2 regions of the Lysobacter auxotrophicus genome follow, and region 1 is predicted to be linked to the other one. Evidence: predicted binding sites of a transcription regulator. Region 1 holds the regulator's gene; the other holds the start of a gene.

Region 1 (4,185 bases):
CTTACCCGGGCTACAACTGCCGTGGAGGTCGGACGTCACCTCAAAGCCCCAGCGACGACAACAACTCGTTCGCGTCGTCCTGCGTCGCCGGCGTGGGATCGACGCCCGCGACCGACGGGCCGAAGCCGCGGTTGTTGTGGTTCAGGTGGATCGGCGTCGCTTCGCCGTCGGTCATCTCGCCCAGGCCCGCATGCACCGCGCGGACGAGTTCGACGACGCGGCGGATGATCTGGCCCGTCAGATCCTGATAACCCTGCGCCGCGGTCATTTCCGACATGCGCGAGCGGATCGCGGCGATGGTCGCGGCCTGTTCCTCGGTGGAGGCATCCGGTAGCGTGCCCAGCAGCACGCCGCATTCCTGGATCAGGTCGAGCGTGCGATGGCTCGCGTCCTCGCTCACGTGCACCACGTGTTCCAGGCGCGCGCAGGCTTCCGGCAGCGAGGCGTTCGGCGACGCGGCGCCGTTGCCCAGCGCGGTGTCGAGTTCGCGCGCGAGCTTCGCCAGGCCCTGCACCAGCGGCTGGCTGCGCCACTGGATCAGTGCGTCGACGTTGCTGCGCCAGCCGGCGAGGTCGTCGTGTTCCAGCGCCCACAACGCGGCATGCAGGCGTCCGATGACGGCCTGCCGGTCCTCGCCGAGCGCCTTCTCGCAGGAGGGCGAGTCGATCACGCAGCCGCTCCCAGGCGCTCGAACACCTTGTTGAGCTTGTCTTCCAGCGTCGCGGCGGTGAACGGCTTGATGACGTAGCCGTTCACGCCGGCCTGCGCGGCTTCGATGATCTGCTCGCGCTTGGCCTCGGCGGTGACCATCAGCACCGGGATCTTCGACAGCGATGCGTCGGCGCGGATCGCCTTGAGCAGGTCGATGCCCGGCATGCCCGGCATGTTCCAGTCGGTGACCACCAGGTCGTACGGCGCCTTCTTCAGCTCGGCCAGCGCGGTCACGCCATCGTCGGCCTCGGCGGTGTTGAAGAAGCCCAGGTCGTTGAGCAGGTTCTTGACGATGCGGCGCATGGTCGAGAAGTCGTCGACGATGAGGATGCGGATGTTCTTGTCCATGTGGGCTTGCTCTGGTGCGAAAGGGTGGTCGGGCGGTGAACTCCCTCCCCTGCGTGCAGGGGAGGGTTGGGGAGGGGGGAAGTGCACAGCGCGGTTACATCCGGCGTAGTGCTCTGTGCCCGGCGCTTCGCGCCGCGTACCCCCTCCCAACCTCCCCCTGCGAGCAGGGGGAGGAGCAGAATCAAAAGCGGTCAATAACCATCGTCGTCATCATCGTTCTGCGAGCCGCGCCATTCGCCCAGACGCGAGCGCAGTCGCAGCATCGCCTGGCCGTGGATCTGGCAGACGCGCGATTCGGAGACGTTGAGCACCGCGCCGATCTCGCGCAGGTTCAGTTCCTGCTCGTAGTACAGCGACAGCACCAGCTGTTCGCGCTCGGGGAGGTTGCCGATGGCCGCGCCGAGCGCTTGCTTGAAGGCGACCTGCTCGAACTCGCGCGCGGGCGTCGCGCCGGCGTGGTGCGCCAGGTGCGGCTCGCCGTCGTGTTCGTCGACGTGCGCTTCCAGGCTGATCAGCTGGCCGCGCGCGGCGTCCTCGAGCATGCGGTGGTATTCGTCGAGCGGTACCTGCAGGGCGACGGCGACTTCCTGCGCGGTCGCGGCACGACCGGTGCGCTGTTCGACCTCGCGCGTCGCCGCGACCACGTCGCGATAACGCCGATGCACCGAGCGCGGCACCCAGTCGCCACGGCGGATTTCGTCGATCATCGCGCCGCGGATGCGGATGGACGCATACGTCTCGAACGCGGCGCCCTGGTCGGCCTGGAAATTCCGCGCCGCGTCGATCAGGCCGAGCATGCCGGCCTGGATGAGGTCGTCGATCTCGACGCTCGCGGGAAGGCGTGCGGCGAGGTGGTGCGCGATGCGGCGCACCAGTTCGCCGTGTTTCTCGACGATCTCCGTCGCGTTGCCGTGGTCGGCCGCGCGCTGGGTCGCCTTGTACTGCTGGGCGGCGGCGTTCATGCGACGGCGCTCCTCAACGGGTCGTTGGTGCTGGCGGCGTTCGCGCCGTGGGCGACGAGGCGTTCCATGAAGAACTCCACGCCGCCGCGCGGGCCGAGCGGCGACTGCCAGCTGCCGGCGCGACGTGCGATGTCGCGGAAGGCCAGCGCCGACGGGCAGCCCGGGAAGGCTTCGACGACGGCTTCCTGGCGCTGGATCGCGCGGCGCAGCCATTCGTCGCGCGGCACCGCGCCGAGGTAATGCAGGGTGACGTCGAGGAAGCGCGCGCTGACGCGTTCGAGCTTCTCGAACAGCTGCTTGCCCTCGATCGCGTTGTTGACCTGGTTGGCCAGCACCTGCACGCGGGTGACGCCGCGCTCGCGGCTGAGCACCTTGATCAGCGCGTAGGCGTCGGTGACCGAGGCCGGTTCGTCGCACACCACCACGATCACGTCCTGCGCGGCCTGGCAGAAGGTCAGCACGCTGTCGGAGATGCCGGCGGCGTTGTCCACCACCATCGCGTCCAGCGGCAGGTCCAGCTGGCAGAACGCGTGCACCAGGCCGATGTGCTGCTGCGGGAGCAGTTCGGTCATGTGGCGCTTGCCCGACGCGGCCGGGACGACCCACAGGCCGCGCGGGCCTTCCAGCAGCGTGTCCTGCAGTTCGCAGCGGCCGGCGAAGACGTCGGCGAGCGTGAACTGCGGCGACAGGCCGAGCATCACGTCGACGTTGGCCAGGCCCAGGTCGGTGTCCAGCAGCAGCGTGCGCTGGCCGGCGTGGACCAGCGCCATGGCGAGGTTCACCGACACCGAGGTCTTGCCGACGCCGCCCTTGCCGCTGGCGACCGCGATCACCCGGACGGGCGCGCGCGCGCTTCCGGTGGCGGCGGGAGTGGCGTTGAGATCAGCTGGCGAATGCATGTCGGTCCTCGGTGGGGAGGGTCACGGGGCGGGGCTTGAGTTGCGAAAGTTCGAGAGACCCGAGGGGGTTATCGGCAGCACGTCGCACTTTCTCGAGGGTCGAAACCAGACGGGTTGCGTCGGCGGCGGCGATGTCGGTCGGGACGGCCTGCCCGTCGGTCGTGTAGGCCAGGCTCAGGCCCTGCTGGACCAGCACCGACAGGGGCGAACCCAGGCGGCCGGTCTCGTCCAGCTTGGTCAGCACCACGCCTTCCGGCGAGGCCGGGCGGTAGCGGCGGACCACTTCGCCCAGGTCGTGGGCGTTGGTGTTGGCCGGCAGCACGAGCAGGCTGCGCACGCGCTTGGCGGCGCGCAGCCAGAGGATCTGGCCGAGCAGGGCGCGGTCGCGCAGGCCATGGCCGGCGGTATCGACCAGCACCAGCGGGTAGTCGGCGAGCTGGTCGAGCGCGTCGTTCAGCGCCTCCGGACCGGCGGCCTCGCACACGGTCACGCCGAGGCGGCGGCCGAGGATGTGCAGCTGTTCGGTCGCGCCGGGGCGCTCAGTGTCGGTGGTGACCAGGGCGACGTCCCGCGCGCGGTGGCGCTGGGCGAAACGCGCGGCGAGCTTGGCGGCGGTGGTCGTCTTGCCGGCGCCGGTCGGCCCGACCAGCGCGATCACGCCGCCGTCGTCGATGGGCTCGTGGCGGGCGACGGAAATCGCACGCGCCAGTTCTTCCAGCATCGGCTCGCGGACCTGGGCCGGGTCGAGTCGGGCGTCGATGCGGCCGGCGATCGTCTGCGCCAGATTTTCGTCGCAGCCGTAACCGACCAGCATGTCGAACGCGGCGGCACGCGCCGGCGAGCCGCGCAGGCGTTCGACGGTGAGCTGGCCGAGCTCGCGCTCGATCAGCGCACGCATCGTCGCCAGTTCGTCGCGCATGGCGATGAAGGCCGGATCGCGGTTTTCGGGGACGGCGTGGAGGTGGGTGGTGCTCGGCGCCATGTTGGCGCCAGACGCGTTGTCGCTGGCGTTTGCGACGGCGTTGGACGTCGCGGCGCCTTGAGCCCCTCTCCCCGCGGGAGAGGGGTTGGGGTGAGGGGCAACGAAGTGGTTGCGTCCCAGATCGAGGAAAGAGGGAGAACCCTCGGCGGCAGCGAGATCCTCGACTGCAATCTCTTCGATCGGAGCAGCAACCGGGGCTTCTTCCGTCCACAGATCCGCAAGACTTCGGTACTCCGACGCGACCACCATCGCCGCCCCGACAACCGGCGCTTCACCTTCCGCG
Region 2 (4,185 bases), 1.4 Mb from region 1:
GTCGCCCAGCGCCTTGGCATCGGCTTCGCGGCGTGCGCGGCGCTCAGAGGCGGTCATGCACACCGTCTCGGTGCGGTTGCTGCCGATCTTGCGCGTGCGCTCGCACACCAGCTTTTCTTCCGGCGCGCGGTTGACGATCGCCGAGATCGATTCGAGCGAATTGAACACGACGATGCGATCGGCTTCGGGCAGGTCGGTGATCGCGCTGCGGTCGCGCAGCAGCGTGAACACCTTGTCCTGCTCGCGCAGCAGGGTCGTGCGCTCGGCCGACGGCATGTCCTTGTAGCGACCGCTGCGCTGCTCCACTTCCACGCGGATCTGGCGCTGCTGGTCGAGGATCGCCGCGGCGTCCAGGTTCGGATGCGTTTCGTTGGCGATGGCGGGCATGGCGGCGGCGATGGCCAGCACCAGCGTGAAGACGAACTGCCGTGACGCGACGTGCCTGAGCATTCCCTTACCCCCGGTCGAAAGTCTGCCGACCGTACCGGCAAGGCGAGGCACCGTCCAGTGCAAAGGCGTCAGCCGTGGCCCTGTTCGGGTTCGCCCTGCGCACGCGCCATCCGGCCCGGCCCGACGTCCGGCATCGCGCCCGGCGCCGGCGCGGCGCTGTCCGGGAGCTGGCCCGGCAGGCTGTCGGCGGGCGTCATCACGTCCGCCTCGGGGTTCTGCACGACGATGCTGATCCGGCGGTTCACCGGCGAGCGCGGATCGTTCTTGTCGAACGGTACCGATGCGGCGAGGCCGACCACGCGCGAGATGCGGTCTTCTTCGAGTCCGCCTTCGACCAGCGCGCGCCGCGCGGCGTTGGCGCGTTCGGCCGACAGCTCCCAGTTGCCGTAGCCGATCGCCGAGTGGTACGGCACCTCGTCGGTGTGGCCGCTCAGCGCGATGCGGTGGTGGCCGTCGTTGAGCAGCCCGCCCATCTCGCCCAGCAGCGAGTGCGCGTAGTCCTTCAGGCGCGCACTCGCGGTGTCGAACATCGGCCGGTTGAGGCGGTCGACGATCTGGATGCGCAGGCCTTCGGGCGTGAGGTCGATCAGCAGCTGGTCCTTGAACGGCGCCAGCGCCTGGCTGCGCTGCACGGCTTCCTCCAGCGTGCGCTTGAGTTCGTCCAGCCGGCGCTTTTCTTCCTCGCGCGCGACGTCCTTGGCCTGTTTGGCCGAGATCTTCATCGGCTCGCGCGCGCCGAATTCCGCGCCGTGTCCGCCGGCGACGGCGACCGCGCTCGTGGTCGGGATCAGGCGATCGGCCGCGCCGCCCGGGCCGTTCGCGCCCGGCGCGGGCTTGAGCGATTTGCCGACGACGGCGCTGGGGTTCTTGAAGTATTCGGAGATCGCGGCGCGCTGCTGCTTGTCGGTGATGCCGACGATCCACATCACCAGGAAGAACGCCATCATCGCGGTCACGAAGTCCGCGTACGCGACCTTCCACGCGCCGCCGTGGTGCCCGCCGGCCACGCGCTTGATCGGCCGGAGGATGATCACCGGCTTCTCGCGATTGGCGGCCATGTCAGCGCTTGCCGCGCAGGTGCGCGTCCAGGTCGGAGAATGCCGGGCGCATGTCGGAGAACAGCAGCTTGCGCGCGAATTCCACCGCCACGCTCGGCGCGTAACCGCGCAGGCTCGACACCAGCGCCATCTTGATGATCTCGAAGGCTTTGGCTTCTTCCTGCGCGTGGTGGTGCATGGCCGCCGCGAGCGGGCCGACGAAGCCGTAACCCAGCAGGATGCCCAGGAAAGTGCCGACCAGCGCCGCGGCGACGTGGTGGCCGATCTCCGCCGCCTCGCCGCCGATGGACGCCATCGTGATCACGATGCCCAGCACCGCCGCGACGATGCCGAAGCCCGGCAGCGAGTCGGCCAGCACCTGCAGCGCGTGCGCGGGTTCGCCGGCTTCCTTCGAATGCGTTTCCAGCTCGATGTCGAGCACCTGTTCGAGTTCGTGCGCCTCGAAATTGCCGCTGACCATCAGGCGCAGGCAGTCGGTGGTGAACTCCATCAGGCGCTTGTCGGCCAGCAGCTTGGGGTACTTCTGGAACAGCTCGCTGGACGCAGGTTCGTCGACGTCGCGCTCGATCGCCATCATGCCCTCGCGACGCGCCTTCATCAGCACGTCGTAGAGCATGGCGAGGATGTCGACGTAATCGGACTTCTTGTAGTGCGAGCCCTTGAGCAGGCGCGGGATGCCGCCCAGGCAGGCCTTCACCACCTTCAGCGGATTGGCGACCAGGAACGCGCCCGCCGCGGCGCCGCCGATGATCAGCAGCTCATAGGGCTGCCACAACGCGCCGATCTGGCCGTGCGAGAGCACGAAGCCGCCCAGCACGCTGCCGATTACGACGATGAAACCGATGATGATGAACATGAGCCGCCCCGAGACACGATTGGGTTAACGGCTTCTCATGCGGAAGATTGAGTTGGGTGTTTCATCGCGTGACGAAGGTCTCTGCTTTCATCCAGCGCGGTGCGTTTTAGCTCCTCCCCCTGCCTGCAGGGGGAGGTTGGGAGGGGGTACGCGGCGCGTAGCGCCGGCTGCCCACACAGGTTCGCTCGCTGCTCCGCAGCTTACACCCCTCCCCAACCCTCCCCTGCACGCAGGGGAGGGAGTCGGCGACTGCGAGCAGGAAGGGAACCGAAGCGTCACCACGCCATCGCGAACCAGCGCTCCAGCGTCTCGCCTGGCGCGAGCACGCGCGGTTCGAGGTTGAACGCATCCGGCGGGCCGCTCTGCGGCTCCGCGCACGTCGCGTGCGCCGGCATGTCGTAGACGACCCAATGCGTGCAGTCGGAGGTGAGCGTGACGCGCTGCGCACCGCGATGCAGGACGATGGGCGCATCGTTCAGGAAACAATCGTCCCACGGGCCCGGCGGTGGCGGCGCGAGCGGCCGCGTCGCCATGCCGTCGCCATCGCGCGGGTACCACGCGCGCGGCGCGAACTCGACGCGGTCGGGCTTGAGGAACCACGGGTGCCAGCCCAGTTCCGCCGGCATCGCGCGATCGCCGGCGGTCGCCGACATCGTCATGCGCAGACCGCGCGATTGGAGTTCGATGCGTTGCCGCGCGACGCCGCCGAACGGCCAGCGCCCGTCCTGCGGCAAGGCGAGCGACAGCTCGATGTGCTGCGGCGATTGCGCATCCACTTGCCACGGCAGCGCGAAACCGACGCCGTGGATCGCGTGCGCGCCGAGCGTGATCGGCAACCGGTGCCGTTCGCCCTCGAACGAGAACTCGCCACGACGCACGCGTCCGGCCCACGGGATCATCGGGTACGACCCCCACGCGAGCATCGACGCGTTGTCGTCGCTGAAACCGGCGAGCTGTTCGACGCCGTCGACGCGGATTTGCGCGATGCGTCCGCCCGCGTGCGGCGCGACGTCGACCGACATCGCGCCGAAGCCCAGCGTCAGCAGCGGGCCGGGTTCGAGCCGCGCCGTCGCGACGTCATGCGCCATCGTGCCGCTCGGTGTACGGGTGGATCACGCGGATGCGGCCGTCGGCATCGTGATGCAGCGGCGTCACCTTGATCGAACGCAGGTGCGTCACGCCGCCTGACAGGATCGAGTCGTGGTAGAACAAAAACCACTGCCGTTCGAACTCGACGATGGAATGGTGCGTGGTCCAGCCCACCACCGGCGTCAGGATCGGCCCCTGGTAGGTGAACGGCCCGTACGGGCTGTCGCCGACGGCGTAGCACAGCAGATGCGTGTTGCCGGTCGAGTACGAGAAGTAGTACTTCCCGCCGAACTTGTGCACCCATGAGGCCTCGAAGAAACGGCGCTCGTGGTCGCCGGCCTTCAGCGGCTGGCCGTCTTCATCGAGGATCACCACTTCGCGCGGCGCCTCGGCGAACTCCAGCATGTCGCCGCGCAGGCGCGCGATCTTCGGGCCGAGCGCGGGCTCGTCGTCGCCCGGTTCGACGTGCGCGTCGCTGCGCACGTTGTCGCGGTATTTCTGCAGCTGCCCGCCCCACAGGCCGCCGAAGTACATGTAGCTCTCGCCGTCCTCGTCGGTGAACACCGCCGGGTCGATCGAATAGCTGCCTACGATGGCCTCGGGCTGCGGCACGAACGGGCCTTCCGGACGATCGCCCACGGCGACGCCGATCTGGAACACGCCATCGCTGCGCTTGGCCGGGAAATACAGGTAGTACTTGCCGTCCTTCGTCGCCGCGTCGGGCGCCCACAT

The links. The regulator FliA, encoded in region 1, starts transcription of late flagellar genes. The targets are predictions, from matches to a motif close to TAAAGTTTNNCNNNCNNNGGCCGATAA.
Region 2: the regulator FliA is predicted to act here: its motif matches at 2,389-2,415, upstream of motA (flagellar motor stator protein MotA).

What each region holds. Positions count from the first base shown of each region.
Region 1 is NZ_AP027041.1:3,422,466-3,426,650, reverse strand. It holds gene LA521A_RS15580 (protein phosphatase CheZ) at 41-670, opposite strand; gene cheY (chemotaxis response regulator CheY) at 667-1,059, opposite strand; gene LA521A_RS15570 (RNA polymerase sigma factor FliA) at 1,251-2,021, opposite strand; gene LA521A_RS15565 (MinD/ParA family protein) at 2,018-2,920, opposite strand; gene LA521A_RS15560 (AAA family ATPase) at 2,904-4,185, opposite strand, start outside.
Region 2 is NZ_AP027041.1:630,764-634,948, reverse strand. It holds gene LA521A_RS02700 (hypothetical protein) at 1-450, opposite strand, end outside; gene motB (flagellar motor protein MotB) at 519-1,508, opposite strand; gene motA (flagellar motor stator protein MotA) at 1,510-2,364, opposite strand; gene LA521A_RS02685 (aldose epimerase family protein) at 2,640-3,452, opposite strand; gene LA521A_RS02680 (glycoside hydrolase family 43 protein) at 3,442-4,185, opposite strand, start outside.